Regions from separate parts of the Muricoccus vinaceus genome, predicted to be linked through region 1. Evidence: predicted binding sites of a transcription regulator. Region 1 holds the regulator's gene; the other holds the start of a gene.

Region 1 (14,689 bases):
TGGTGGTGCTGGCCCAGGCCGGGCTGTTCGTGCCGGCCGAATCGGCCCGGATCGGGCTGGTGGACCGGCTGTTCTCGCGCGTGGGCACGGCGGACGACATCGCGGGCGGGCGATCCACCTTCATGGTGGAGATGAGCGAGACGGCGGCGGTGCTGAACCAGGCGGGGCCGCGCTCCTTCGTGGTGCTGGACGAGGTCGGGCGCGGCACGGCCACCTGGGACGGCCTGGCCATCGCCTGGGCGGTGCTGGAGGCGCTGCACGACCGCCTGCGCTCCCGCACGCTGTTCGCCACCCATTTCCACGAGCTGACGGCCCTGGCGGGCAAGCTGCCGGAGCTGGCGCCGGCGGCCATGAAGGTGCGCGAGCACCGGGGGCAGGTGGTGTTCCAGCACCTCGTGGGGGCGGGTGCCTCCGAACGGTCCTGGGGCCTGCACGTGGCACGGCTGGCCGGGGTCCCGCGGGAGGTCGTGGGGCGGGCCGAGGTGGTGCTGGCCTCGCTGGAGGAAAGGGCGCGGGGGCTGGAGCCGCTTTCCGGGGAGCTGCCCCTCTTCGCCGGGACGGCGGCGCGGGGGACGGCCCCTCCGGCCGGAGCGGAGGACCCCGTCCTTGCGGCCCTGGAGGCGCTGGACCCCGATTCCATGGCGCCTCGCGAGGCCCTGGAGGCGCTCTACCGCCTGAAAACCTTGCTGCCGGGCCACGGGGTGGCTGTTGCCCCGCGGAAGGAATCCTTATCTTCCGTCAAATGAACATCGCTGGCCTCGGCAGCGCCGAAGCACCCATCGCACCGCAATTCGGTTTGGGCGGGTCGGGGCTCGACGGACTTGCTTCCTCACCACCTCCGTCCCGGGACACGGCGCTGGCGCTGCTGCGCCGGCACCTCAGCCGCATCCAGAGCGGCATGCAGGAGCGGTTCGAGCGGGAAAGCCTGGCCGGGCTGGTGGCCGCGCGGGCCCTGGCCTGCGAGATGGACGGGCTGATCGCGGCCATCCTGCGCTACAGCCTGGTGGCGACGGGCGGGTTGGCGACCGCGCCCTCCTTCGCGCTGGCGGCCACGGGCGGCTACGGGCGGGGCACGCTGGCCCCCTATTCCGATATCGACCTGCTTTTCGTCTCGGACGCGCCGCTGGACGCGGGGGGGCGGCGGGCGGTGGAGTTCATGCTCTACCTGCTGTGGGACCTGGGCGTGAAGGTGGGCCACGCGACGCGCTCGGTCGAGGAATGCTTGGTGGATGCCCGCGCCGACACCACCGTGCAGACGGCGCTGCTGGATTCGCGCTTCCTGGAGGGGGATGCGGGCGTCTATGCGCGCTTCCACGCGGCCTATGCGGAGGCGCGGGCCGAATGGGGGCTGGGGCAGTTCCTCCATGCCAAGCAGATCGAGCGCGGGCTGCGCCACGCGCGCTACGGCGACAGCCCCTATCTGGTGGAGCCGCACATCAAGGAGGGCCGGGGCGGCCTGCGCGACCTCCAGACCATGTACTGGATCGCGCGCTACGCCTTCGACGTCGAGAAGATGTGGCAGCTCGTCGGCCCCGACAGCCCCGGTGGCGGGCTGCTGACGGCGCAGGAGGCGCGGGCCTTCCGCCGTGCCTGGTCGTTCCTCTGGACCGTGCGCTTCCACCTCCACTACGTGACCGGGCGCGCCGAGGAGCGGCTGACCTTCGACCTGCAGCCCGTTGTGGGCGCGCGCATGGGCTACACCCGGCACGGCAAGCAGGACGGGGTGGAGCGCTTCATGAAGCACCTCTTCCTCACGGCGCGGGAGGTTGTGCGGCTCAAGCGGCTGCTGGAGCCGGCGATCGAGCGGGCGGCGCTGGGCATGCCGGCGCTGCAGCCCGCGCCCGACGAGGCGATGAAGCAGGCCGGGCTGACGCTGGCGGACGGCAAGATCCTGTTCGCCCCCGACCACGACATCGCGGCCGATCCGGGGGTGATGCTGCGGCTGGTGCGCAAGGCGCGGGACCGCGGCCTGGAAATCCATCCGCTGGGCCTGCGGGCGCTGATCCGCAACGCGCGCTATGCCACGCGGCTGCGCGGTCAGGCGGCGGCGAACGTGCTGTTCCTCGATATCCTGACGGGCAAGAACAGCGCGCACTGGCTGCGCGCGCTGAACGAGGCGGGGGTGCTGTCGAGCCTCGTGCCGGAATGGGCGCGCATCGTCGGGCTGATGCAGTTCGACACCTATCACGTCTTCACCGTGGAGGAGCACACGATCGAGGCGGTGGGGGTGATGAACGCCCTGGAGCGCGGGGAACTGGACACGGTCGCGCCGGTCGCCTCGGAGCTTGTCGGGCAGTTGCAGTCCCGGCGCGCGCTGTATGCCGCGATCCTGCTGCACGACATCGCCAAGGGGCGCGGTGGCGACCATTCGGAGCTCGGCGCCGGAATCGCGCAGGAGCTGTGCCCGCGCCTCGGGCTCTCGCCCGAGGAAACGGAGACGGTGTCCTGGCTGGTGCTGAACCACCTGCTGGTGAGCCAGACCGCCTTTAAGCGCGACATCGACGACCCCAAGACCATCCTGGACCTGGCGGAGGTCGTGCAGTCGCCGGAGCGGCTGCGGCTGCTGCTGGTGCTGACCGTGTGCGACATGCGCGCGGTGGGGCCGAAGGTCTGGAACGGCTGGAAGGCGACGCTGCTGCGCGAGCTGTACTGGCGCGTGGCGGAGGTGCTGGCGGGCGGGCTTTCCGTGCCCGAGCGCGACGTGCGCGTGGCCCGCGCGCGGGAGGCCGCGGCGGCCACCCTCAGCTTCCGCCCGGCGGCGGAGGTGGAGCACTTCCTGTCGCTCGGCTATCCCGGCTACTGGCTGTCCTTCGACCCCGACACCCATGCGCGCCACGCTTCCCTGATCCGCGAAGCGGAAAGCACGGGAGCGCCGCTGACGGTGCGCACCGAGGTGCTGGAGGAGCGCGCGGTGACGGAGGTGACGGTTTATACCGCCGACCATCCCGGGCTGTTCAGCCAGATCGCGGGGGCGCTGGCGGTGGGGGGCGCCTCCATCGTGGACGCGCGCATCCACACCATGACCAACGGCATGGCGCTCGACACCTTCTGGGTGCAGGACGCGGCGGGCGGGGCGCTGGACGCGCCGCACCGCCTCGCGCGGCTTTCGGTGATGATCGAACAGGCGCTCTCGGGGCGGATGCGGATCAACGACGAGATCCAGAAGGTCAAGCGCGAGCCGGCGCGGCTCAGGGCGGTGACGGTGCCGCCGCGCGTGGTGATCGACAACCACGCGAGCCACACGCACACGGTGATCGAGGTGAACGGGCGCGACCGGCCGGGGCTGCTGCACGACGTGACGGCGGCCATCTCGGCCCAGGGCGTGCAGATCGCCTCCGCGCATGTGACCACCTATGGCGTGCGCGCGGTGGACGTCTTCTACGTGAAGGACCTGTTCGGCCTGAAGATCGAGAACGAGCGCAAGCTGGAGGGGCTGCGGCGGGCGGTGTTGTCGGCGCTGGGGACGGCACCGGCGGAAGCGGTCTGACCGCCCGGCCGCCTTACCATCTTACGATCTTACTGCCTTACCCCGCCCCGGGCCCTGGCGGATCGCCCGGGGGTTCATAAGAAATTATTCTTAGACGGGTGGGCCTTCCGGGTCAACCCAGCATGCGGCCGATCACCTGCGCGGTGTAGTCCACCACGGGGATGACGCGGCCGTAGTTGATGCGGGTGGGGCCGATCACGCCGATGGCGCCGACGATCTTTTCCTGGCCGTTGCGGAAGGGGGCGACGACCATGGAGACGCCTGCGGTGTCGAAGACGCCGCTTTCCGCCCCGATGAAGATCTGCACGCCCTGGCCGCGCTGGGCGAGCTCCAGCAGGCGGAGCATGGTTTCCTGTGCCTCGAGCCGGTCGAAGAGCGACTGGATCTCGGCGACCCGGGCGGCCTGGTCGATGTTCTGGAGCAGGCGGGACTGGCCGCGCAGGATCAGCGAGCCCCCTCCCCCGCCGGCCCAGGTGGCGAGGCCGCTTTGCACGACCTGGTTGGTCAGGGCGTCGAGCGCCGTGCGGTTGGCGGCGATCTCGGAGGAGACGAGGTGGCGGGTGTCCTCCAGCGTGCGGCCGTTGAGGCGGGCGTTGAGGTAGTTGCCGGCCTGGGCCAGCGCGCCGGCGGGCAGGCTGGGCGGAACCTCGATGATCCGGTTCTCCACCTGGCCGCGTTCGCCGACCAGCACCACCAGGGCGCGCCCTGGGCCCAGCGCCACGAACTCGATGTGGCGCAGCGAGGATTCGGCGGAAGGGGCCACCACCAGGCCGGCGGCGCCGGCCAAGCCGGAGAGCATCTGGCCGGCCTCGGCCAGCGTGTCCTGCATCGAGCGGCCGGAGGCGGCGCAGCGGGCGGAGATCGCCTCGCGCTCCTCGTCGGTCAGGTCGCCGAATTCGAGCAGGCCGTCCACGAAGAGGCGGAGGCCGCGATCGGTGGGAAGGCGGCCGGCGGAGGTGTGGGGCGCGTAGAGGAGGCCGGCGTCCTCGAGATCCGCCATGGCGTTGCGGATGGTGGCCGGGGAAAGGGAAAGGGGCAGGCGGCGCGACAGGGTACGGCTGCCGACGGGTTCCCCGGTTTCGACGTAAAGCTCCACGACCTGTCGGAGGATGGATGCGCTGCGCGTGTCCAGGCCCGGCAGGGGGGCACCCGCGGAGATGCTGCGGGGCGGAGCGAAGCCGGGGCGTTGGTTGGGCTGGGCGCCCATGCGGTGGCGGGTCTCCGGATGCGGTGTTGACCTCGTAAGCTAGGTAGGGGGAGCGGGGGCGTCAACGCGTGACGCACAGTTGCATGATCGTTTTATATCCACTATTCTGGATTTATGGATGCAGAACGGGCAACGGCCGCGCTGGGCGCCCTGGCACAGGGGACGCGGCTGGAGACATTCCGGCTTCTGGTGCGTCACGAACCCGGCGGGCTGCCGGCCGGCGAGGTCGCGCAGCGGCTGTGCGTGCCGCAGAACACGATGTCGGCGCACCTGTCGGTGCTGTCCCGCGCGGGGCTGGTGCGGGCGGAGCGGCGGGGGCGGTCGGTGATCTACCGGGCCGAGCTGGAGGGCCTGCGCGCCCTGGTGATGTTCTTGCTGCGCGACTGCTGCGGGGGGCGGGCGGAGCTCTGCGCGCCGCTTCTGGCCGAGCTGAGCGCGGCTTCCTGTTGAGAAGGGTTTTCCCATGGATGTCGTGATCTACCACAACCCGGCCTGCGGCACCTCGCGCAACGTGCTGGCCCTGATCCGCCACGCGGGGATCGAGCCGCATGTGGTGGAGTACCTGAAGACGCCGCCGTCGCGCGCGATGCTCCTGGCGCTGATGGGGCGGGCGGGGCTGAGCCCGCGGGGGCTGCTGCGGGCCAAGGAGGCGCTGGCGGCCGAACTGGGTCTGGACGACCCCGGCGCGGGGGACGAGCGGCTGGTGGAGGCCATGCTGGCGCATCCCGTGCTGATCAACCGCCCGCTGGTGGCGACGCCGCTCGGGGTGCGCCTGTGCCGGCCGTCCGAGGCCGTGCTGGAGATCCTGCCGGCGGAGGGCGGCGCCTTCGCCGGAGGAGCCTTCGCGAAGGAGGACGGGGAGCGGGTGCTGGACCGGGAGGGGCGGCGGATCGGCTGAGGGGCGCGGCCGGTGCTGGCTTTCCTGGTTTTCCTGGCGACGCTTGTTCTGGTGATCTGGCAGCCCCGCGGGCTGGGGATCGGGTGGAGCGCCATGGCGGGCGCGCTGGTGGCGCTGCTGCTCGGGGTGATCGGCTGGGCGGACGTGCCGGTGGTGTGGCGCATCGTGTGGGACGCGACCTTCACCTTTATCGGGCTGATCGTGATCTCGCTGCTGCTGGACGAAGCCGGCTTCTTCCAGTGGGCGGCGCTGCACGTGGCGCGCTGGGGCGGGGGACGCGGGCGGCGGCTGTTCCCGATGGTGGTGCTGCTGGGCGCCGCGATCGCCGCGGTGTTCGCCAATGACGGGGCGGCGCTGCTGCTGACGCCGATCGTGGTGGCGATCCTGTTGCGGCTGGACTTTCCGCCGGCGGCGACGCTGGCCTTCGTGGTGGCCACGGGCTTCGTGGCGGACACCACCAGCCTTCCGCTGGTGATCTCCAACCTCGTGAACATCGTGTCCGCCAACTTCTTCGGGATCGGGTTCAACCGCTACGCGGCGGTGATGGTGCCCGTGAACGCCGTGGCGCTGGCGGCGACGCTGGGGGTGCTGTGGCTGTTCCACGGGCGGGCCGTGCCCGCGCGCTATGACCTTTCGCGGCTGGAGGCGCCGGGGGGCGCGGTGCGAGACGGGCTGGTGTTTCGGGCGGCCTTTCCACTGCTGGGGCTGCTGCTGCTGGGATACGCGGTGCTGGCGCCGATGGGCGTGCCGGTCTCGGTGGTGACGGGTGGCGGGGCGCTGGCGCTGCTGGCCCTGGCCGGGCGGTGGCACCGGGGCGGGCGGGGCGTGGTGGTGCCGGTGGGGCGGGTGCTGCGGGGCGCGCCCTGGCAGATCGTGCTGTTCAGCCTGGGCATGTACCTGGTGGTCTACGGGCTGCGGAACGCGGGGCTGACGGGAGCGCTGGCGGGCGCCCTGGCCTGGCTGGCGGACCAGGGGCCCCTCGTTGCCACGCTCGGCACGGGGTTCGGGGCGGCGCTGCTGTCCTCGGTGATGAACAACATGCCGGGGGTGCTGGTGGGGGCGCTCTCGATCGAGGAGGCGCGGGGCGTTCCGGCGGCCACGCGGGAGCTGATGGTCTATGCCAACGTGATCGGCTGCGACCTCGGGCCCAAGCTCACGCCGATCGGCAGCCTGGCGACGCTGCTGTGGCTGCACGTGCTGGCGCGCAAGGGAATCGTGATCGGCTGGGGGGCCTATATGCGGGTGGGGCTGGCGATCACGCCGCCGGTGCTGCTGGCGGTGCTGGTGGCCCTGTGGCTGTGGCTGCCCCTTCTGGGGCCGGGAGATCCGGTGCTGCTGGGCAAGCCCTAGGGCGCTGGCGGCGTGGCGGGATGGCATTAGGAACGGATTAAGCGTCGCCCCGCCACATTCCGTCACGAGCGCGACATTCTTCCGTCGCGGGGGCGGGCGCCAATGGAGGCGGGATGCGGAGGCCGCCATGGGCGACGCGCGGGATGGATGGGGACGCAAGCGGGGCTTGCCCTCTGCGGGGGCATGGGCGGCCATGCTCACGCTGTGGCTGCCGCCGATGGAGCGGGGGGCGGAAGCGGCGTTGACAGGGGCAGGGCCGGGCGTCTTCCTCCCGCCTCCGTTCCGCGAGAGTGCCGCCGCATGTCCAGCAAGCCTTCCCAGCCCTCCCCCGGCTCCGCCTTCGGGGCCGCCCTCGGGCAGGCCCTCGGAATAACCGGAGCGGATGGCCGGCCGATCGGGCGGCCATCCGGCCGCGCGCCGGACCAGCTGCGGGCGCTGAAGCTGGAGCCGGGCTTCGCACGGCACGCGGAGGGGTCCTGCCTGGTGCGGATGGGGGTGACGGAGGTGCTGTGCACCGCCAGCGTGGAGGGGCGGGTGCCGGGCTTCATGCGGGGCAAGGGCATGGGCTGGGTGACGGCCGAGTACGGCATGCTGCCGCGGGCGACGCATACGCGGGGCGAGCGCGAGGCGGCGCGGGGCAAGCAGTCCGGCCGCACGCAGGAGATCCAGCGGCTGATCGGGCGCAGCCTGCGCGCGGTGACGGACCGGGCGGCCATGGGCGAGATGACGGTGACGCTGGACTGCGACGTGCTGACCGCCGATGGCGGCACGCGCTGCGCCGCCATCACCGGGGCCTGGGTGGCGCTGCACCTGGCCTTTCAGCACTGCCGCAAGGCCAACATCATGGCGCGCGACCCCCTGGTGGACCAGGTTGCGGCGGTGTCCTGCGGGATCCATGGCGGGGTGCCGGTGCTGGACCTGGACTACGCCGAGGACAGCGGCGCCGACACGGACGGGAACTTCGTGATGACGGGCAAGGGCGGCATCGTGGAGGTGCAGGCCACCGCGGAGGGAGCGCCGTTCTCGGAGGCGGAGCTGACGGGGCTGCTCGGGCTGGCGCGCAAGGGTGTGGCGGAGTTGTTCGCGGCGCAGCGCGCGGCGGTGGGGCTGTGAGCGGCGCGCACCGGCCGCTCGCGGAGCGGCGGATCTGCCTGGCCACGCACAATGCGGGCAAGGCGCGGGAGGTGGAGGCGCTGCTGGCGGAGCACGGGATCGAGGTGGTGACGGCCGGGGAACTGGGGTTGCCCGTGCCGGAGGAAACGGAGACCACCTTCATCGGCAATGCCTCGCTGAAGGCGCTGGCGGCGGCACGGGCGAGCGGGATGGTGGCGATGGCCGACGATTCCGGCTTTTCCGTCCGGGCGCTGAACGGGGCACCGGGGGTCTACACGGCGAACTGGGCGGAGCAGCCGGACGGGTCGCGCGACTACGGGGCGGCGATGGCGAAGGTGGAGCGGCTGGCGCGGCATTCGGCGGACCACGCGGCCTGGTTTTCCTGCGCGCTGGTGATCGCCTGGCCGGACGGGCATGTGGAGCCCTTCCTGGGCGAGGCGCCCGGGCGCTGGATCTGGCCGCCGCGCGGGGAGCGGGGCTTCGGATATGACCCGATGTTCGTGCCGGATGGGGGGCACGAAACCTTCGCGGAGATGGAGCCGGCGCGGAAGCACGCGATCAGCCACCGGGCGGCGGCGTTCCGGCTGCTTTCGGAGGCCTGCCTGCCGCCGCGCTGAGGCCGGACAGGAAAGGCGGGGCGGGAAAGGCGGGGCGGTTAACGGAGCCTTCGTCGTGCCGCGGGTAGCTTGCGCCCGGATAGCGGGTGCGGGGCCGTGGCAACAGGCAAAAGCGAAGGCGTCACCATCGTCATCAAGAAGGAGGAGGGGGGCGCGGGCGGCCACCATGGTGGCGCCTGGAAGGTCGCCTATGCCGACTTCGTCACGGCCATGATGGCCTTCTTCCTGCTGATGTGGCTGCTGAACGCGACCACGGAGGAGCAGCGGCGGGGTCTGGCCGACCACTTCAACCCGACCAACGTGATGGGGCAGCGGCCGAGCGGATCGGGGCAGCCCTTCGGGGGACGGACGCCCAACGAGGCCGGGCAGATGGCCTCCAACGCCTCCTCCGTTCGGGCGGAGACGGGGCCGCGGCCGGTGGTGTTCGACCTGGAGGAGGACGACAGCAACACCCCGGCCTCGGCGGTGGAACGGCGCGAGGGGCCCAGGGGCGACGACGAGACCGCGACGCCCGCGCGGCTGCGGGCCGAGCGGGCAACGGGCGGCACGGACGGGGCCGGCGCCGAGGGCACGGGCGGCCCCGAGGTGGCGCGGGCCTCGGCGGAGGCGCTGCGGGAGGAGCTGGAGAAACGCGAGCGGGAGGTGCTGGACCGCCTGGCCGAGCAGGTGCGGGCGGCCGTGCGGGACGACCCGGCGCTGGCGGACCTCGCCCGGCAGCTGCAGGTGGAGCAGGTGCCGGAGGGGCTGCGCATCCAGATCCTGGACGCGGAGCGGCAGCCGATGTTCGCGCTGGGCGGCAGCGCGCCGGCCGAGCGGGGGCGGGCGCTGCTGACCAAGGTCGCGGCGGTGATCAACCGGGTGCCCAACGCGGTTGCCATCAGCGGGCACACGGATGCGACGCCCTTCCGGCCGGGCGCGCGGAGCAACTGGGACCTTTCCGCGGAGCGGGCGAACGCGACGCGGCGGCTGCTGGTGGAAGGCGGGGTGGCGGAGGCGCGCGTGCGGAGCGTGGCGGGGCTGGCCGAGCGCGAGCCGCTGCTGGCCGATGATCCCGGCAGCCCCGCCAACCGGCGGGTTTCCATTCTGCTGCTGCGCGAGAACACGAGGAACGCCGCGCCATGACCACGATCATCGGCTTCGTGGTGATGATGGTCACCGTGTTCGGCGGCTACACCCTGTCGGGCGGGAAGTTCGACATCATCCTGCACGCGCTGCCGCTGGAGGGGATGATGATCGGCGGCGCCGCGATCGGCGCCTTCGTGATGTCGAACTCGATGCACGACGTGAAGCACACGCTGGGCGGCTTCGGAAAGCTGCTGAAGGGCGCGAGGTTCCACAAGTCCGATTACGTGGAGATGCTGTCGCTGCTCTACTGGTTCGTGCGCCTGGTGCAGACCAAGGGGGCCATGGCGTTGGAGGCGCATATCGAGAAGCCCGAGGAAAGCCCGGCCTTCGCGAAGTTCCCGAAGATCAAGGCGAACCACCACGTGGTCGCGATCATCTGCGACTACCTGCGCATGGTCGGCATGAACGCCGACGATCCGCACCAGATCGAGGACGTGATGGCGCGCGAGCTGAAGAAGATCAAGGAGGAGGAGCTGCATCCCTCCCACGCCATGCAGAACATGGCGGACGCGCTGCCGGCGCTGGGGATCGTGGCGGCGGTGCTGGGCGTGATCAAGACCATGGCCTCGATCGACCAGCCGCCGACGGTGCTGGGGGGCATGATCGGCGGCGCGCTGGTGGGCACCTTCCTGGGCGTGCTGCTGGCCTATGGCGTGATGGGGCCGATGGCCGCGCGGCTGAAGGGGGTGGTGGACGAGGAGCAGAAGTATTTCGAGGTGATCCGGGCGGTGCTCGTCGCGCACCTGCACGGCAACGCGCCGCAGGTTTCGGTGGAAACGGGGCGGAAGATGGCGCCTTCCTCCCACATGCCCTCGTTCCAGGAGCTGGAGGCGGCGCTGCAGGATTTGCAGATCGCCTGACGGGCGCGCTACGCCCCGCGAATGGATGACACAGCCCCCTTTCACGACCTCATCGGCATCACCGTGGACGAGTGGAGGGAGGGCTTCGCGCGGCTCGCCCTTCTCGTCGAACCCAGGCACCACAACCGGAGCGGGGTGCTCCATGGCGGGGTGCTGCTGTCCATGATCGATCAGGCCGGGGGCTATGCCGGGCTGTTCTGCACGGTGCCCGGGAACGTCCGGCGGGCGGTGACGGTGGACCTGGACTGCCGCTTCACCGGGCAGGTGAAGGCGGGGCGGATCGTGGCCGAGGGGCGGATCGTGACCGCCGGGCGGAACATCTTCTTCACCCGGACGGAGGTGCTGGGGCCGGACGGCAAGATCGTGGCCTTCGGGGCCGGCACGCACCGGTGGCGCAGCGGGAGCAACCTGCCGGAGGGCGTGCCGGCCGATTCGCCGGTGGGGTGAGGATCGGGGGCGCTGCTCAGGCACCGCCCCAGTTCATGGTCAGGCCACCGTCCATGACGATGGTCTGGCCGGTGATGTAGTCGGCGTCGGGGCCGGCGAGGAACAGGGCGAGCCTGGCGATTTCCTCGGGCTGGCCGGCACGGTGCCAGGGGATCTCCTTGAAGGAGGCCTCGCGCTTGGCGGGGTCGTCCAGGCGTTCCTGGGTCATCGGCGTCTGGATCAGGCCGGGGGCGATGCCGACCACGTTGATCTTGTGGGGGGCGAGTTCCACCGAAAGGGAGCGGGTGAGCGAGGTGAGCCCGGCCTTGGACATGCCGTAGGGGGCGCTGCCGTCGGTGGGCAGGTGCTGGGCCACCGAGGAGACGTTGATGATCTTGCCGCCGGGACCGGCGGGGAGGCGCTGGCGCAGGAACGCGCGGGCGCACCAGAGGGGGCCGAGGAGGTTGGTGCGGATCACCACCTCCGCGTCCTCGTCGGCGATCTCGGCCACGGGCTTCTTGCCGCCCATGCCCTTGCCGGCGTTGTTCACGAGGATGTCGGGGATGCCGAGCGCGCTCCGGGCGGCCTCGAAGGCGGCATCCACGGAGCGGGAATCCATCACGTCGAGTTGCGCCACGTGGGCGCGGCGCCCCGCGGCTTCGACGCGCCCCGCGGCCTCGCGGGCGCCGGCCTCGTCGGTGTGCCAGGTGACGGTGACGTCGGCGCCCGCGCGGGCCAGCGCAACGGCGATCTCGGCGCCGATGCCGGAATCCGAGCCCGTCACGAAGGCCACCTTGCCCTGCAGAACCATGAACACCGCCTCCGTTGATCCGCGTTTCAAGCGCGGGAACGGAGGGGTGGTTGCCGGATGGGCGTCGCGGTCAGGCCTTGCGCAGGCTGCGGAGGTTGGCGCTGACCCGGCGGCGGGCGGGATGGGCGGCGGCGGCCATCACGGCCGCCGGGTTCTCGCCCCGCATGGCGGCGCGGCCGGCGGCGAACCAGCCCTCGGTGAAGGCGCGCTGCTTCTCCAGCGCCATGCGGGTCAGTTCGGCCCCGGCGCTGTCGGGCTTGGACAGCAGGGCGGCGGAGCGCAGCGTGAAGACCCAGCCCGCCTGCCAGGCGTAGAGGGGCCAGTTGGCCTTGAGGTCCCCAGGCTTTGCATTCCGGCTGCGGCTCATAGCTGGGCCAACACGGTCTCGGCGCTGCTGACGCCGAAGGCGCCGGGCTCCTCGACCCCGACATAGGTCACGCGGCCGTTCTTCACGACGAGGGCGAAGCGCTGGGCACGCATGCCGAGGCCACGGGCGGTGAGGTCCTGTTCCATGCCGAGGGCCTTGATGAAGGCGGCGGAGCCGTCGGCCAGCATGATGACTTGGTCTTCCACGCCCTGGTCGCGGCCCCAGGCCTGCATCACGAAGGCGTCGTTCACGGCGACGCAGGCGATGGTTTCCGCCCCCTTGGCCCTGAGCGCCGCGGCCTGCTGCACGAAGCCCGGCAGGTGCTTGGCGGAGCAGGTGGGGGTGAAGGCACCGGGGACGCCGAAGAGAACGGCGGTGCCGGTGCCCAGCAGGGTGGCGGGATCGACCTCGCGCGGGCCCTCGGCGCTGGCCTGCATGATCTTGACGGAGGGGATGGCGTCGCCGGTCTTGATGGCCATGGGAGGTCCTTGCGGGGTGGGATCGGCACAGTTTCGCCGCCGCTTCCGTGGCGCTGTCAACGGGCGGGCCGGGCCGGGGTTTGCGCGCGGGCTTTGCGCTGAAGCTGCGCGGGCGGGTTGCAGCACCGGGGGCGTGCTGCCATGTCAGCGGCATGACGCGGCGCCCGAAGGACACGGCTCCCCCTCCCCTCCCCCTCGACGAGGACCTGGAGGACGAGGCGATGGAAGCCCCCCCGATCCAGCTTTCCCGCATGGCACGCCCGCCTTCGGAAGAGGGCTGGCTGGGCGGGCAGCTGCTGATCGCCATGCCCAGCATGGAAGACCCGCGCTTCGCCCGCGCGGTGATTTGCCTTTGTGCCCATTCGGCGGAGGGGGCGATGGGGATCGTGCTGAACCGGGCGATCGAGAACCTGACTTTCGATGACCTCCTCAAGCAGCTGGACGTGAGCCCGGTTCCGCCGGCGCGGCGGATCCGGCTGCATGCCGGGGGGCCGGTGGAGGGCGGGCGCGGCTTCGTGCTGCACACCCAGGATTGGTCCAGCGAGGGCAGCCTGACGATGGAGGGCGGCTTCGCGCTGACGGCCAGCGTGGACATCCTCAAGGCCATCGCGGGCGGCGGCGGGCCGCGGCAGGGGCTGCTGGCGCTGGGCTATGCGGGCTGGGGGCCGGGGCAGCTGGAAAGCGAGATCCAGCACAATGCCTGGCTCAACGTTTCGCCGGACGAGGCGATCCTCTTCACCGAGGAAGACCAGGACGCCAAGTGGCGGCGGGCACTGGCCAAGTTGAAGGTGGATCCCCTGCTGCTCGTGGGGACCGCCGGGCGGGCCTGAGCGGCCGCGGCTCCCCGGCTGGGGGCCGGGGAAGGGGACAAGCGCTTCGGGTTTGCCGTGGAGCGCCGGGGCGGGACAAACGCTTTGCGTTTGCCCTGGGTAAAGCGGGACAAACGCTTTGCGTTTGCCCTGGGCTTGACACCCGGGGCCGGCCTGCCGCTCTTGCCGCCCCCAACACGACCAGCATCAGGCCCTTCCACCATGCATGCCTATCGCACCCACACCTGCGGCGCGCTCCGTGCGTCGGACGCCGGCAGCACCGTCCGGCTTTCCGGCTGGGTGCACCGCAAGCGCGACCATGGCGGGCTGTTGTTCATCGACCTCCGGGACCATTACGGGCTGACGCAATGCGTGTTGCCCCAGGGGTCGCCGGTGTTCGAGGCGGCGGACAACCTGCGGCCGGAGAGCGTGATCACCGTGACCGGCCAGGTGGTGGCGCGCGAGGCGGGCACGGTGAACCCGAAGCTGCCGACGGGCGAGGTCGAGCTGCGGGTGGTGGAGCTGTCCGTGCAGTCGGCGGCCGAGGTGCTGCCGATCCAGGTGGCGGGCGACCAGGAGTTCCCGGAGGAGCTGCGGCTGCGCTACCGCTTCCTCGACCTGCGGCGGGAAAAGCAGCACCGGAACCTGATGCTGCGGGCGGGGGTGATCGCCTCCATCCGGCGGCGGATGATCGAGCAGGGCTTCACCGAGTTCCAGACGCCGCTGCTGACGGCGAGCAGCCCGGAGGGAGCGCGGGACTTCCTGGTGCCGTCGCGCCTGCATCCCGGCAAGTTCTATGCGCTGCCGCAGGCGCCGCAGATGTTCAAGCAGCTGGCGATGGTGGCGGGCTTCGACCGCTACTTCCAGATCGCGCCGTGCTTTCGCGACGAGGCGGCGCGGGCGGATCGTTCGCCCGGCGAATTCTATCAGCTCGACTTCGAGATGAGCTTCGTGACCCAGGAGGACGTGTTCGCGGCGATCGAGCCGGTGATGCACGGGGTGTTCGTGGAGTTCGGGGCCGGGCGCACCGTGACCCCGGCGCCCTTTCCGCGGATCGCCTATGACACGGCGATGCTGGAATACGGCTCGGACAAGCCGGACCTGCGGAATCCCATCAAGATCACGGACGTGACGCAGCAC
Region 2 (14,689 bases), 250 kb from region 1:
CCATGGTCGATCATGGCGTTCACCCAGGGCAGCAGCGAACGGTCGGCGTGGTCCGTGTGCAGCACCACGCAAACCCCATAGGCCGCGGCCATGGTGTGCACGTGCTGCGCCGCCGAAACCGCGCCCAGCACCCGCGCCGCGTTGGCGTCCGGGCAGCCCTCGCCGCCGAAGAAGCGCGCACCCCCGTTGGAGAGCTGGATGATCACGTCGGCCTTGTTCTTCGCCGCCGATTCCAGCACGGCGTTGATGCTGTTCGTGCCCACCACGTTCACCGCCGGCAGCGCATAGCCGCCCGCGCGGCACGCCTCCAGCAGCGTCAGGTAGTCGGCGCCCGTGACGACGCCCGGCTTCAGCTTCGATCCGGTCCCGGCCGGCGAGATATGGTTCACGCTCTGGTTCCTGCTCTGGTTGGTCAGGGTTGGGGGACGGCCCCATAGCACGGGCCATCCCGCCCCCTGCGGTGTCCCACGGAAATATCATGGAAATAGGGCGGCGGGCTCCCCCGCGCGAACAAAGCAGGTATAGACCCGCCGATGCCCCCCGCTCCGGCCACACCCCGCCTGCTGCTGCCGGAAGCCCCCGCCCTGGTCGCCGGCATCCGCCGCGCCACCCTTCTCACTCCCGAGGGCGAGATCGAGTCCCTCTCCGCCTCCGACCTCGCGCGCCGCCTGCCGGATCTCCCGCCCCCTCTCCTCGTCCACGCTCCCGCCACGGCCCGCCGCCTGGGCCTGCCTCCCTTCCCCGTGGCCTTCGACCTTCTCGAACTCTTCGCCTTCGCCATGCCGGCCCAGCCCGCAGCGCCCACCCCGCGTGGCCTGGCCCTCGCCCTGGAACTCGATCCGCCCAAGGACGACGAGGCCGCCGCCATCCTCCTTCCGGAGATCGCGACCACCCTCCTCCGCCACCTCGCCACCACCCGCCACGCCCTGCCGAACCGCGACGCCGCCCAGCTCACCGCCCGCCTGCGCGACGCCGCCGACTGGCCCTGGGCAGCCAGCGTCCTCGCCGCCCTCGGCCAGCCCGATCCCCACGCGTCCGCCGACGCGCTGAAAGTCTGGCGCCGCCTTCCCGACTGGGAGGAAACGGCGCCCCCCACCCCGCCTGCCTCCATCCCCATCGCGCCGCTGGAAGCCCGCAAGCGCCTGGCCGAGATCCTCGGCGCCGACGCCGAAACCCGCCCCGCCCAGGCCGACTACGCCTCCGCCGCCTCGCTGGCCTTCGCCCCGCGCGAGGTGGAGGGCCAGCCCGCCCTGGTCCTCGCCGAGGCCGGCACCGGCACCGGGAAAACCCTGGGCTACATCGCCCCCGCCTCCCTCTGGGCCGAGCGCAACGGCGCCCCCGTCTGGATCAGCACCTACACCCGCAACCTCCAGCGCCAGATCGACCAGGAACTCCACCGCCTCTACCCCGATCCCGAGGACCGCCGCCGGCACGTCGTCATCCGCAAGGGCCGTGAGAACTACCTTTGCCTCCTCAACCACGAGGAAGCCGTCAGCGGCGCCATGCCATCCCGCCTCCTCGCCCTCTCCCTCGTTTCCCGCTGGGCCTTCGCCACGCGCGACGGCGACATGCAGGGCGGCGACTTCCCCGGCTGGATCGCGGAACTCTTCCCCTGGGGCCATGTCGCGGGGCTCACCGACCGGCGCGGCGAATGCATCCACTCCGCCTGCCCCCACTGGCGCCGCTGCTTCGTCGAGCACTCCATCCGCCGCGCCCGCACCGCCCGGCTGGTGATCGCCAACCACGCCCTCGTCATGGTCCAGGCCGCGCTCGGCGGCGGCGAGGACAAGCCCGCCCTCCGCTACGTCTTCGACGAGGGCCACCACCTCTTCGACGCCGCCGACAGCGCCTTCTCCGCCGAGATCTCCGGCGGCGAGATGGCCGAGCTCCGCCGCTGGCTGCTGGGCGCGGAAGGCTCCCGCGGCCGCGCCCGCGGCCTCCGCCGCCGCCTGGAGGAAACCACCACCGACCACCCCGCCCTCCTCCCCCTCGTGGAGGAAGCACTCCGCCATGCCGGCTCCCTCCCCGGCCCCGGCTGGGGCTCCCGCCTCGGCGCACCCGAGGAGCGCGCCCCCCACGAGGAGGAGGAGGACCCCCGCCCCGGCATCCCCACGGCCACCAACCCCGCCGAGGCCTTCCTCCGCACCGTCATCACCCAGGTCCTCGCCCGCTCGGCCGAGGCCGACACCGGCTACGACGCCGAATGCGACCTCCACCCCCTCAACCCCGGCGTGGCCGAGTCCGGCGCCGCCCTGGAGGACGCCCTCGGCCGCATCGAGACCCCGCTCCGTGCCCTTCACGCCCGCCTCACCGGCCTGCTGGAGGACCCCGATGCCGAACTCGAAACGGGCGACCGCATCCGCCTCGACACCGCCCGCCGCGTGGTGGACCGCCGCGGCCTGTGCCCGCTCGGCGCCTGGCGCGCCATGCTCCAGGCCCTCGCCGCCCGCCCACCCGAGCCCGGCACACGCCCAGCCCATGTGGACTGGCTCGCCCTCACCCGCCGCGAGGGCCGCGTGATCGACGCCGCCCTGCACCGCCACTTCCTCGACCCCACCGAACCCTTCGCCGCCGCGGTCGCCGCCCCCTCCCACGGCCTGCTCATCACCTCCGCCACGCTCCGCGACAGCGGCGAGCCCGACGGCGAGGCCGCCTGGGAGGAAGCCGAGGCCCGCACCGGCGCCAACCACCTCCCCTCTCCCGCCATCCGCGCCGCCGTCCCCTCCCCCTTCAACTACCCCGACCAGACCCTCGCCATCGTCGTCACCGACGTCTCCCGCGAGGGCTCGCAGGCCGCCATGGCCATGGAGCAGCTCTTCCGCGCCTCAGGCGGGGGAGCGCTCGGCCTCTTCACCGCCATCCGGCGCCTGCGCGACGCCCATGTCCGCATGGCCCCCGGCCTGGAAGCCGCAGGCCTTCCCCTCTACGCCCAGCACGTCGATGCCATGGACAATGCCACCCTGGTGGACGTGTTCCGCGCCGAGGAAGACTCCTGCCTCCTCGGCACCGACGCGCTGCGCGACGGCGTGGACGTCCCCGGCCGCTCCCTCCGCCTCCTCGTCTTCGACCGCATCCCCTGGCCCCGCCCCACCATCCTCCACCGCGAGCGCCGCACCCATCTCTCCGGCGGCCGCCCCAAGGCCTATGACGACGCCATAGCCCGCCACCGGCTCCGCCAGGCCTTCGGCCGCCTGGTCCGCCGCGCCGACGACCGCGGCGTCTTCGTCCTGCTCGACGCCCGCGCGCCCACCCGCCTCCTCGCCGGCCTCCCGGAAGGCGTCCCCGTGCGCCGCATGGGCCTGGCGGAGGCGGTGCGCGAGACCCGTTCCTTTCTGGAGGATCAATTCCCGGTTGGCGCGCCTCGCGGCGATTGACGCGCCCGCGCGGCCGCGCGAACCCTGCGCGCATGATGGATACGAACGCGATGGACGCCCAGCCGGCCCTTCCCACCCGCTTCTCCGCGCAGGAAGCCCTGATCTGCGCCATGGTCCTGATGGGCGTGTCCGACCGCGGCATGTCGGACGCCGAACTCGCCACCATGTCCCGTCTGGTGCGCGAGCTGCCCGTGTTCGGCGATTTCCACCCCACGGAGATCGACACCGTCACCGAAGTGGTTCTGGGCCTGCTGGACCAGAATGACGGCCTGGACCGTGCCGCCGAGATGATCCGCGACGCCCTGCCGCCCCGCCTGCGTGAGACGGCCTACCTTCTGGCCTGCGAGATCGCCGCCGCCGACGGCGACGCCTCCCAGGAGGAACTCCGCTTCCTCCAGGACTTCCGCATCACCCTCGACATCGACCGCCTGATCGCCGGCGCCATCGAGCGCGCGGCCAAGGCCCGTTACCAGGTCATCTGAAGGGCAACATCCCCGCCGCAACGGCGTTGGGGGTCATGACATCCCGAAGGGAGCATGACATGCCCGAAAATACCGGCCACACCACCCACCCCACGGTCAACGCCAGCTTCGCCACGCGCGAGGAAGCCGAGTCCGCCCTGCAGTACCTCAACGCCGAGGCCATTCCGCAGGAACTCGTCGCCATCCGTACGGGCGAAACGTCCCTTGCCCCGCCCCAGCCGCCGGGAGAGCCGGAAGGCCAGGTCCAGGAGGACGAGCACCGCAACCTCCGCACCATGGGTTCCAGCATGGCGGCCGCAGGTGCCGGCATGGCCGCGGCGGGCGCGGTGGTCGCCACCGGCGGCGCGGCCCTTCCCGCGATCGCGGCAGCGGCCGTCGCGGGCCTCGGTGCCGGTGCCGCCAGCGAAGGCGTCTCCGCCGCCTCGGGCACGAACGTGAAGCCTGAATCGGAGAAGGCAGCCGCCGTCGTGACCGTCACCCCCGCCACGGCCGATCAGTCCGTGCGCGCCAAGGGCGTTCTCGGCAAGCTGTCGGCCATCAAGGTCTGGGAGGAGTAGGCGAACTTCAGTCCGGCAGGAGCCGTGTCACCGACGGTGCCGGCTTCTTCGGCCTCTGCTCCACCTCGTAGGTGACCTCCTCACCCTTGCGAAGCTCACGCCGGCCCGCCGCCTCCACGGCGGAGGCATGGACCAGCACATCCGGCCCGCCATCCTCGGGCCGGATGAAGCCATAGCCCTTGTGCGGCTGATACCAGATCACCGTGCCCCTCGGCATCGCCGCGCCTCCCGCATCATGCGAAGTGGCCATACGAAGCCCCACCCCTCCAGTGCAAGGGAGCCCGCCCCGTAATCGACGGATGCCCGCGGGTGATGGGTGCTTTCGATCCGGGCGCGGCCTCCGTCCGGAGGCTCCAGACCGCCGGGGATCGGCTCGGCTACTGCGACCGGCCGGAATGAACCAGGGCCGGCAAACCCGGATGCGGCGGAACTGCGCGTGCCCGTTCCTCAGCCTTCCCGGTAGTCGCGTCCCGGCTCGGCATCGGACTCGGCCCATCGAACAGAAAGCCAAAAGTCCCTAAGCCGATCCCATAGAAGAGGTCGTAGGACCGGGCCAGTGTCAGACGAAGGGCCGATAGCGAGTTCAGGGCCTGCATCACAACCTCTGGTGGAAAGCATGCCTGAAAGCTAAGCGAGGCCCTCGGCCGATCACAACCTCGCAAGCGCCGCTTCAACGAAAGGATTTGTAGGCCGCCCCTCGGCTGCGACCCTCCCTCCGGAAGCGGGCCACCGAACGCAGAAGGGGCGGCCCGTCGCCGGGCCGCCCCTTCCTTGAACGCCTGATCCCCGCCAGCCCGGCGAACCGGGCCGGCGAGAGCCGATCAGAAGTCCATGTCACCCATGCCGCCCATGCCGCCGCCCGGGCCACCGGCCGGAGCAGCCGCCTTCGACGGGCGCTCGGCCACCATCGCCTCGGTGGTGATCAGCAGCGAGGCCACCGAAGCGGCATCCTGCAGGGCCGTGCGAACGACCTTGGTCGGGTCGATGATGCCGGCCTCGACGAGGTTCTTGTACTCGTCGGTCTGGGCGTCATAGCCGTACTCGTAGGCGTCGGAGCGGAGCACCTCACCAGCGATCACGGCGCCGTCCTTGCCGGCGTTCTCGGCGATCTGCTTCAGCGGCACCGCAATGGCGCGCCGAACGATCTCGATCCCGACCTGCTCGTCGTTGTTCAGGCCCTTGAGGTCGGACAGCTTCAGGCTGGCGCGCAGCAGAGCCACGCCACCGCCGGGAACGATGCCTTCCTCAACCGCGGCGCGGGTCGCGTGCAGCGCGTCGTCGACGCGATCCTTGCGCTCCTTCACCTCGACCTCGGACGAACCGCCGACGCGAATGACGGCCACGCCGCCAGCCAGCTTCGCCAGGCGCTCCTGCAGCTTCTCGCGGTCGTAGTCCGAGGTGGTCTCCTCGATCTGCGCCTTGATCTGCTCCACACGGCCCTCGATGGCGGACTTCTCGCCGGCGCCGTCGATGATCGTGGTGTTCTCCTTCTCGATGCGAATGTTCTTCGCACGGCCGAGCTGGTTCAGCGTCACGCTCTCGAGCTTGATGCCGAGGTCCTCGGAGATCACCTCACCACCCGTCAGGATGGCGATGTCCTCGAGCATCGCCTTGCGACGGTCGCCAAAGCCCGGGGCCTTCACGGCCGCGATCTTCAGGCCGCCACGCAGCTTGTTCACCACGAGCGTGGCCAGAGCCTCGCCCTCGATGTCCTCGGCCACGATCACCAGCGGACGCCCGGACTGCACAACGGCTTCCAGCAGCGGCAGCATCGGCTGCAGCTGGGAGAGCTTCTTCTCGTGGATCAGGATGTACGGGTTCTCGAGCTCGGCGATCATCTTCTCCGCATTCGTGATGAAATACGGGGAGACGTAGCCGCGGTCGAACTGCATGCCCTCGACGACGTCGAGCTCGGTCTGGATGGACTTGGCTTCCTCGACGGTGATGACACCCTCGTTGCCGACCTTCTCCATCGCCTGCGCGATCATCTCGCCGATCTCGGTCTCGCCATTGGCGGAGAGCGAACCGACCTGGGCCACCTCGGCGGAGGTCGTGATCTTGCGGGTCTTGGCCTGCAGGTCAGCGACGATCACGGCGACCGCCTTGTCGACGCCGCGCTTGAGGTCCATCGGGTTGAGCCCGGCGGCCACGGCCTTCGCACCCTCGCGGATGATGGCCTGGGCCAGCACGGTCGCGGTGGTGGTGCCGTCGCCGGCCAGGTCGTTCTGCTTCGAGGCCACTTCGCGCACCATCTGCGCGCCCATGTTCTCGAACTTGTCGGCCAGCTCGATCTCCTTGGCGACGGTCACGCCGTCCTTGGTGATCCGCGGCGCGCCGAAGCTCTTGTCGAGCACCACGTTGCGGCCCTTGGGGCCCAGCGTGACCTTCACGGCATCGGCGAGAATGTCCACGCCGCGCAGCATGCGCTCGCGGGCATTGGAACCGAACTTGACGTCCTTGGCTGCCATACTTGCTTCTCCTGCTTCTCGTTGCTGCTCAGGCGGCCTTGGCGGTGGTGGCGCCGGTGTTGTCGACGATGCCCATGATGTCGGACTCCTTCATGATCAGGAGCTCCTCGCCATCGAGCTTCACCTCGGTGCCGGACCACTTGCCGAACAGGATGCGGTCGCCGGCCTTCACGTCCAGCGCCACGATCTGGCCCTGCTCGTTGCGCGCGCCGGCGCCGACGGCCACGACCTCGCCCTCCTGGGGCTTCTCCTTGGCGGTGTCGGGAATGATGATGCCGCCAGCGCTCTTCTCTTCGGCCGTGACGCGGCGAACGAGAACGCGGTCGTGCAGGGGACGGAACTTGGTCATGCGGTCCTCTCCTGAGCCTTTATCTGGGATGAACCCGGCCGGGTGCCCGAACCACGTCCCGAGGGGCCGTTAGCACTTGCACCCGGTGAGTGCCAGCGATCTAGGGGATCGACCCCCCTTCCGTCAAGTCCGGCAGCACTCTCGGGCGTGGAGTGCCAAAGCATTGATATGAAACATTTATTGTCTTCCATGGTTGATGTTGCATGGCACCATCAGCCCCTCGCGGCACTCTCGCCGCCTGGTTGAGAGGAACTGGGACATGCTTCTGCACGGCATCGAGCGCGTCGTCCGCATCCCCGACTGGCGCCTGACCACGGCCGAAATCCTGTACCGGATGCCCGACCATCCGGCCCTCCTGCAGACCTTCGTGTGGCAGAAGGTCGATCAGGCCCCGAACTTCCCGGAGCTGCACGGCTTCCTCGACTTCTGGCGGCGCGAGATCGAGGGCGCGCTCCACTCCGTCCGCGTCGCCTCCGCCGCCCTCTGGCGCCCCGCCGACTTCACCTATGCGGAAGGCGAGCTTCGCCTGCACTGAGCGCAGGCGCGGAGGCGGCCGCTCAGGGCGCCGCCCCCGCGAACCAGCCCAGCACCCCGCTCAGCGTCAGCACCGACGCCATGGTCCCGAGCAGCACCGCTGCGCCCGAACGCTCCATTCCCACGGCGTAACGCCGCGACATCAGGAAGGCATTCGCCCCCGTCGGCATCGCCGCCATCGTCACCGCCACCGAAAGCTCCAGCGCCCCGAGCCCGACCAGCCGTCCCGCTGCCAGCACCACCAGCGGCATGGCCACAAGCTTCAGCGCGTTGATCACCACCGCATCTACCCAGTCCCGCCGCAGCCGGAAATCGCGCAGCGAGGCGCCCAGGCAGAACAGCAGCAGCGGGCTTGTCCCCGCCCCCAGAAGCTCCAGGAAACGCACCAGGAAAAAGGGCGGCGGCGGCAGCACCAGAGCCCAAAGGTTCCCCAGCACCACCGACACCACGATCGGATTCCGCGCCACCGAGCGGATCGTGGTCCGCACCACCCGCATCGGGGAGGCTCCCTCCGCCAGCCCCATCTCCGCCACGATGGTCGTCAGCGGCATGAAGATCAGCGAATACAGCGCGATGATCGCCGTGGCCGGCCCCAGTCCACCCGGCCCGAAGGCTGCCAGCACCACCGGCACCCCCATCATCAGCGTGTTGCCGAAGGCGCAGTTCAGGGCGAACAGCCCGGACTCCGCGAGCCCCCTCCCCGCCACCAGCCGCGAGAAGGCCAGCGCCGCCGCGTAAATCCCCAGCGCCCCCGCGAAGAAGGCCACCTCCAGCCGCCCGCCATGCGCGGCAAGCCCGCCTCCTGCGGCCGCCGACACGAACAGCAGCGCCGGCGCGCAGAGCCAGTAGGCGAAGTCATTGAGTCCCCGAAGCGCCTCGTCCGCCACCATCCGCCGCAGCGCCGCCCCGTAGCCGAGCGCGATCAGCAGGAAAACCGGCGCGACGAGGCCGAGGACCCCGAGCACTACCCCATCCCCGCCACGAAATCCCCGAGCCAGGGGTTCCGCGCCCGCGCCGTCCGCGCCGCGTGCAGAATGGCGGCCACCGTCTCCACCGTATCCTCGAAAACGCTGTTCACCAGCACATGGTCGAATTCCCGCCAGTGGGAAGCATCGTCCCGCGCCTTGCCCATGCGCCGGACGATCTCCTCCTCGCTATCCTGCCCCCGCGTCCGCAGCCGCCGCTCCAGCTCCGTGATGGAGGGCGGCAGCAGGAAGATCCCCACCACGTCCTCGGGCATGGCGGCCCGCAGCAGCAGGTGCCCCTGCCAGTCCACGTCGAACAGCACGTCCCGCCCCCCGGCCAGCGCCCGTTCCACCGGCTCTCGCGGCGTGCCGTAGCGCCGGCCATAGACATGCGCGCTTTCCAGAAGCAGCCCCGCCGCCTCCATCGCCTCGAACTCTTCCTGGCTGCGGAAGTGGTAATGCACCCCCTCCACCTCCCCCGGCCGCGCCGCCCGCGTGGTGGCGGAAACGGAGAGCGACAACTCCGCCTCCCGCTCCAGCAGCGCCCGCGACACGCTGGTCTTTCCCGCGCCCGAGGGCGCCACCAGCACCAGGCAGAGCCCCCGCCGCTTCATCACGCCACTCATTCCACGTTCGCCGCCTGCTCGCGCAGCCGCTCGATCGCGGCCTTCAACTCAAGGGAAATCCGCGTCAACGCCAGGCTGCCCGACTTGGCGCCCAGCGTGTTCGCCTCACGCCCGAACTCCTGGGTCAGGAACTCCAGCTTCCGCCCGATCGGCGCGGGGTCGGCCAGCAGCGCCCGCGCCGCGTCCACATGCGCCCCCAGCCGGTCGAGCTCCTCCCGCACATCCGACCGCGCGGCCAGCAGCGCCACCTCGGCTGCCAACCGGTCCTCCGGCACCCGCCGCTCCCCATCCAGCAATTCCGCCAGAACGCCGGCCAGCCGCGCCCGGTGCGCCGCCGGCTGCCCCGCCGCCTCCGCCACCGCCCGCCGGCACAGCGCCTCGATCTCGTCCAGCAGCGTCGCCAGGATCGCCGCGAGCCGGGCGCCCTCGGCCGCCCGCGCCGCGAACAACTCCTCCAGCGCCTGCGTGAAGCCCTGTGAAACCGCCGCCCGCCGCGCGCCCTCCGCCGCCTCGTCCGGCACCTCCACCTCGGTTCGCAACACGCCCGGCAGCGCCAGCACCGCCTCCGGCCGCGGCGCGGCAGCCCCAGGCATCCGCTCCGCCAGTTCGCGCACCAAGGCCATGGCCCGGTCCAGCGCGGCCTGGTCGAGCACCAGCTTCGGCGCCCGGTCCTCCCGCTTCACGGTCAGGGTGGCGTTGACGTTCCCCCGCGCGAACCGCCCCGCCGCCGCCTCGCGCAGCGGCAATTCCAGCACATCGAGCCCACCCGGCAGCCGCAGCCGCACGTCCAGCCCGCGCCCGTTGACGCTGCGAAGCTCCCAGGCGAAGGGGGTGCCGTCCGGCAGGGTGCCGGTGGCGCGCGCGAAGCCGGTCATGGATCGGATGGACATGCGCGGCCTTCTGCGGCGGGAGACGGGACGATGCAAGGCAGCCTCCCGATTTGGCTCCCCAACTGTTCCCGCGCGGCCATAACCGGCGCCTCCTCCGGTCTCGGCGCGGCCCTCGCCCAGGCCCTTGCCGGCCCCGGGCGCATCCTTCACCTGGCCGGCCGCGACCCCGCCCGCCTCGGCACCACCGCCGCCTCGTGCCGCGCCGCCGGCGCCACCGTCACCGAAACCGCGTTCGACGTCACCGACGCGCCCGCCGCCCGCGCCTGGATCGAAGGCACCGGCGGCCTCGACCTGCTGGTCGCCAACGCCGGCACCTCCGCCGGCACCGGCGGCACCAGCGAATCACCCGACCAGGTCGCCCGCATCTTTGCCGTGAACCTCACCGGCGCCCTGAACACCATCCTGCCCGCACTCGACCTGATGCGCGCCCAGCCACCGGGTCCGGACGGAATCCGCGGCCGCATCGCCGCCATCGCCTCCATCGCCGCCTTCGTGGCCTCGCCCGGCGCCCCCGCCTACTCGGCCTCCAAGGCCGCCCTGCAGCGCTGGACCGAGGCGACGGACGCAACCGCCCGCCGCGACGGCATCCGCCTGCACGCCATCTGTCCAGGCTTCATCCGCACGCCGATGACCGCGCCCAACCAATTCCCCATGCCGCTCCTGATGGAACCGCAGGAAGCCGCGCGACGCAGCCTCGGCGGCATCGCGCAGGGCCGGGCAAGGGTGGTGTTTCCCTGGCCCGTCTATGCGGCAGCCCGCCTCATGGGCGCCCTGCCGCCCGCCTGGCTCAGCCGGCTTCCGTCGAAGGCCGGCTCACGGGAGTGACGATCTCCGGATCGGCCACCTTCCGTTCCGAGCCACGCCGAGCCCAGATGTTCAGCCCCTCGACCCCCGCCGCGAAAGCCATCGCGACGTAGACGAAGCCCTTGGGCACGTGGAAGCCGAAGCCCTCGCCCAGCAGCACCATCCCGATCATCACCAGGAAGGCCAGGGCCAGCATCACCACCGTCGGGTTCTTCTCCATGAAGTTCGACAGCGCATCCATCGACAGCAGCATCACCGTCACCGAAACCAGGATCGCGACAACGATCACCCACATCACCGTGGTCAACCCGACGGCCGCCAGGATGCTGTCCACGCTGAACACCATGTCAATCAGGATGATCTGGAACACGGTCGCGCCGAAGCTGGCGGTCACCGCATTCGCCGCCTTCTCCTCGGCCTGCGCCGCCGGGTCCACACGATGGTGGATCTCCACCACCGCCTTGCCGATCAGGAACAGCCCGCCCGCGATCAGGATCAGGTCCTTGCCGGAGAAATCCATTCCCAGCACGGAAAAGAACGGCTGGGTGAGGGAGATCAGCCAGCCCACCCCGGCCAGCATGCCCAGCCGCATCACCACCGCGAGCCCGAGCCCGATCAGCCGCGCCGATCTCCGCCGCTCCACCGGAAGGCGATTGGTGAGAATGGCGATAAAGACGAGGTTGTCGATCCCGAGGATCACCTCCATCCCGATCAGGGCCACGAGGGCGATGATGACTTCGGCTTCCACGGCTCAAACATGTCCTTTCTGTAATGCAGCTCCCTGTATGGGGAGAGAAAGGCTTTCCTGAAAGACCTGCGCGCGGGAAAGGCCCCTCGCCCCTCCCGGCATGGAACGGGATTTGCTCCGCCTTTCGCAGCCCAGCCTCACCGAGGGTCAGCGAAAAGGAACCGGATCATGGAAGTCGGCGTCTTCATCCCCATCGGCAACAATGGCTGGCTGATCTCGTCCAACGCCCCCCAGTACAAGCCGAGCTTCGAGCTGAACAAGGAGATCGCCCAAAAGGCCGAGCACTACGGCCTCGACTTCCTGCTCTCCATGATCAAGCTCCGCGGCTTCGGCGGAGCAACCGGTTTCTGGGACTACAACCTGGAATCCTTCACCCTCATGGCAGGCCTCGCCGCCGTCACCACCCGCATCAAGCTCTTCGCGACCGCCGCCTCCCTCGTCCTGCCCCCTGCCATCATGGCCCGCATGGCCGTCACCATCGATTCCATCGCCCCCGGCCGCTTCGGCGTGAACCTCATCACCGGATGGCAGCGCCCGGAATACTCCCAGATGGGCCTCTGGCCCGGCGACGAGCACTTCGCCAGCCGCTACGACCACCTCTCGGAATACGCGACCATCATCCGCGAGCTCTGGGCCACCGGCCGCTCCGACTTCAAGGGCAGCCACTTCCAGATGGACGACTGCCGTCTCCTCCCCATGCCGGCCGGGGAGATCAAGATCGTCTGCGCCGGCCAGAGCGCGGCCGGCCTCGACTTCATGGCCCGCTACGCCGACTACAACTTCTGCTTGGGTCAGGGGATCAACACCCCCGGGGCGCTCGCCCCCATGACCGCCCGCGTCCAGGCGGCCGCCGCGGCGACGGGCCGCAAGGTCGGCTCGCTGGCCCTCATCATGATCATCGCCGATGAGACGGACGAGGCCGCCATGGCCAAGTGGCAGCACTACCAGGCCGGCGCCGACCGCGAGGCCATCGCCTGGATGGCCGGCCAGGCCGCCGCCGACACCCGCTCGGGCGCGGACACCAACGCCAAGCAGTATGCGCTGCCCGAAGGGGCCATCAACCTGAACATGGGCACGCTGATCGGCTCCCACGCCTCCGTCGCCCGCATGCTGGACGAGATGGCGGAGGTCCCGGGCCTCGCCGGCGTCCTCCTCACCTTCGACGACTTCCAGCGCGGCATCGTGGAGTTCGGCGAGCGCATCCAGCCGCTGATGCGCAGCCGGGCCCATGTCGCCGCACCGGCCGAGCCGGTGCCCGAGCCGGCCTGAGCCATTCCGCGGGCGGCCACCCTCAGGCCGCCCGCGCTCCACTGGTGGCCAGCCAGACCCCCGCCAGGATCACCACGCCCCCCGCCACCACGCGCAGTTCCGGCCATTCCCCCAGCAGCAGCGCCGCGAACAACGCCGCGAAGCCCGGCTGCAGGTAGCTGGTCATCGCGCCATCCGTCGCCCGCGCCCGCTGCAGCAGCATCAGGAACAGCGTCAGCGGCACCGCCGAGGCGACCAGCCCCACCCACAGCGCCGCCCCATAGACCGCCCAGGGCTGGTCGAAGCTGCCGGCAGGATCGAAGAACAGGCTGAGCAGCCCCGCGCCCGCCGTGCCCACCACCTGCTGCCCGACCGAGAGCGCCACCGGGCTGCCCGGCCGGACCCGGCGCACATAGATGGTGCCCACGGCGTAACCGAAGGCGACCACCAGCACGAGCAGCCCGGCCAGCCCCGCCTCCCCGCCGGAAAGCGCCTGAGGACCCAGGATCACCGCGATCCCCAGGAACCCGATCATCATCCCCGCGAGCGTCCGCGGTCCCGGCCGCTCCGCCGGAAGAAAGCCGAAGGCCAGGAGCGCCACGAAGAGCGGCGTGGTGGACTGGACCAGCGCCACCGAAGCCGCGCCAAGGGAGAGAAGCGCCATGGCGGTCAGGCAATTCGCCAGCCACCCGTTGGTGCTTCCCAGCACCAGGCCATGCCGCCAGAAGCGCAGCCCCAGCCCCCGGAAAGCCCCGGTCGCGAAGGCGAAGCCCAGCATGGCGACGCAGCCCACCACGCCCCGGCTGAAGGAAAAGGAGAAAGGCGGCATCGACCGCGCGGCCTGGCGTATCACCGGAAAGGCCGTGCCCCAGAGCCCCGCGATCACCAGCAGCCGCCACCACAATGGCCAGCCGCGCAGCCCCGGAGGGCCGCTCACGCCCCCCGCGTCGCGCGGAGCCTCACCGCTGCGGCGCCGCCGTGGCCGGCACCGGGCCCGGGGAGGGATCCGCCCCGGCGCCCGCCGCTCCCCGGGCGCGCTCCACCTCGCGCCAGCGCGCCACGTTGCGGTTGTGCTCCTCCAGCGTGCGCGCGAAGGCGTGTCCGCCGCTGCCATCCGCGACGAAGTAAAGGAAGTCGGTCGCCTCCGGCCGCGTCACCGCGCGCAAGGCCTCCTTGCCCGGGGAAGCGATCGGCCCCGGCGTCAGCCCGCGGTTGCGGTAGGTGTTGAAAGGGTGTTCCCGGTCCAGGTCCGCCCGCGTCAGGCCCCGCTCCAGCGGCGCGCCGTCCGTCGCGGCATAGGCCACGGTCGGATCGGATTGCAGCGGCATCCCGCGCCGCAGCCGGTTCAGGAACACCGAGGCCACCCGCGGCCGCTCCGCCGCCTGCCCGGTCTCGCGCTCCACGATGCTCGCCAGCACCAGCGCCTCCCGCGCCGAGGAAATGGGCAGGTCCGGCGCCTTGTTGGCCCAGGCCTCCTTCAGGGCCTCGTCCATCGCCGCCATCGCCCGGCGCACGATGGCCGCCCGCGTATCCCCGTACTGGTAGGTGTAGGTCTCGGGCAGCACCTCGCCCTCGTCGACCGGCGGCGTCTCGCCGACCAGCCCCTCGGCGCGGTCGATCACCGCGACGATCTGGCGGGCCATC

Evidence for each region. Region 1 encodes HrcA, which represses chaperone genes, less so after heat shock. Its sites were predicted from a motif close to GTTNGCACTCNCNNNNNGNGAGTGCNAAC; they were not measured.
Region 2: groES (co-chaperone GroES) is a predicted target of HrcA. The motif match lies at 7,299-7,327, and genes of this name have one in related genera.

What each region holds. Positions count from the first base shown of each region.
Region 1 is NZ_JBHLVZ010000005.1:309,221-323,909, forward strand. Features, by position in the region: gene mutS (DNA mismatch repair protein MutS) at 1-746, shown strand, start outside; gene ACFFIC_RS07905 ([protein-PII] uridylyltransferase) at 743-3,487, shown strand; gene hrcA (heat-inducible transcriptional repressor HrcA) at 3,600-4,694, opposite strand; gene ACFFIC_RS07915 (ArsR/SmtB family transcription factor) at 4,809-5,144, shown strand; gene arsC (arsenate reductase (glutaredoxin)) at 5,158-5,592, shown strand; gene ACFFIC_RS07925 (arsenic transporter) at 5,605-6,942, shown strand; gene rph (ribonuclease PH) at 7,243-8,055, shown strand; gene ACFFIC_RS07935 (non-canonical purine NTP pyrophosphatase) at 8,052-8,672, shown strand; gene ACFFIC_RS07940 (flagellar motor protein MotB) at 8,769-9,794, shown strand; gene motA (flagellar motor stator protein MotA) at 9,791-10,657, shown strand; gene ACFFIC_RS07950 (PaaI family thioesterase) at 10,679-11,104, shown strand; gene ACFFIC_RS07955 (SDR family NAD(P)-dependent oxidoreductase) at 11,121-11,894, opposite strand; gene ACFFIC_RS07960 (hypothetical protein) at 11,965-12,261, opposite strand; gene ACFFIC_RS07965 (peroxiredoxin) at 12,258-12,740, opposite strand; gene ACFFIC_RS07970 (YqgE/AlgH family protein) at 12,893-13,570, shown strand; gene aspS (aspartate--tRNA ligase) at 13,772-14,689, shown strand, end outside.
Region 2 is NZ_JBHLVZ010000005.1:61,860-76,548, forward strand. Features, by position in the region: gene fbaA (class II fructose-bisphosphate aldolase) at 1-389, opposite strand, end outside; gene ACFFIC_RS06790 (ATP-dependent DNA helicase) at 534-3,374, shown strand; gene ACFFIC_RS06795 (tellurite resistance TerB family protein) at 3,407-3,856, shown strand; gene ACFFIC_RS06800 (hypothetical protein) at 3,916-4,413, shown strand; gene ACFFIC_RS06805 (cold-shock protein) at 4,421-4,630, opposite strand; gene groL (chaperonin GroEL) at 5,235-6,881, opposite strand; gene groES (co-chaperone GroES) at 6,910-7,230, opposite strand; gene ACFFIC_RS06820 (usg protein) at 7,490-7,765, shown strand; gene ACFFIC_RS06825 (AEC family transporter) at 7,788-8,729, opposite strand; gene gmk (guanylate kinase) at 8,729-9,343, opposite strand; gene ACFFIC_RS06835 (YicC/YloC family endoribonuclease) at 9,352-10,245, opposite strand; gene ACFFIC_RS06840 (SDR family NAD(P)-dependent oxidoreductase) at 10,276-11,070, shown strand; gene ACFFIC_RS06845 (TerC family protein) at 11,033-11,797, opposite strand; gene rutA (pyrimidine utilization protein A) at 11,966-13,066, shown strand; gene ACFFIC_RS06855 (DMT family transporter) at 13,089-13,982, opposite strand; gene mltG (endolytic transglycosylase MltG) at 14,005-14,689, opposite strand, start outside.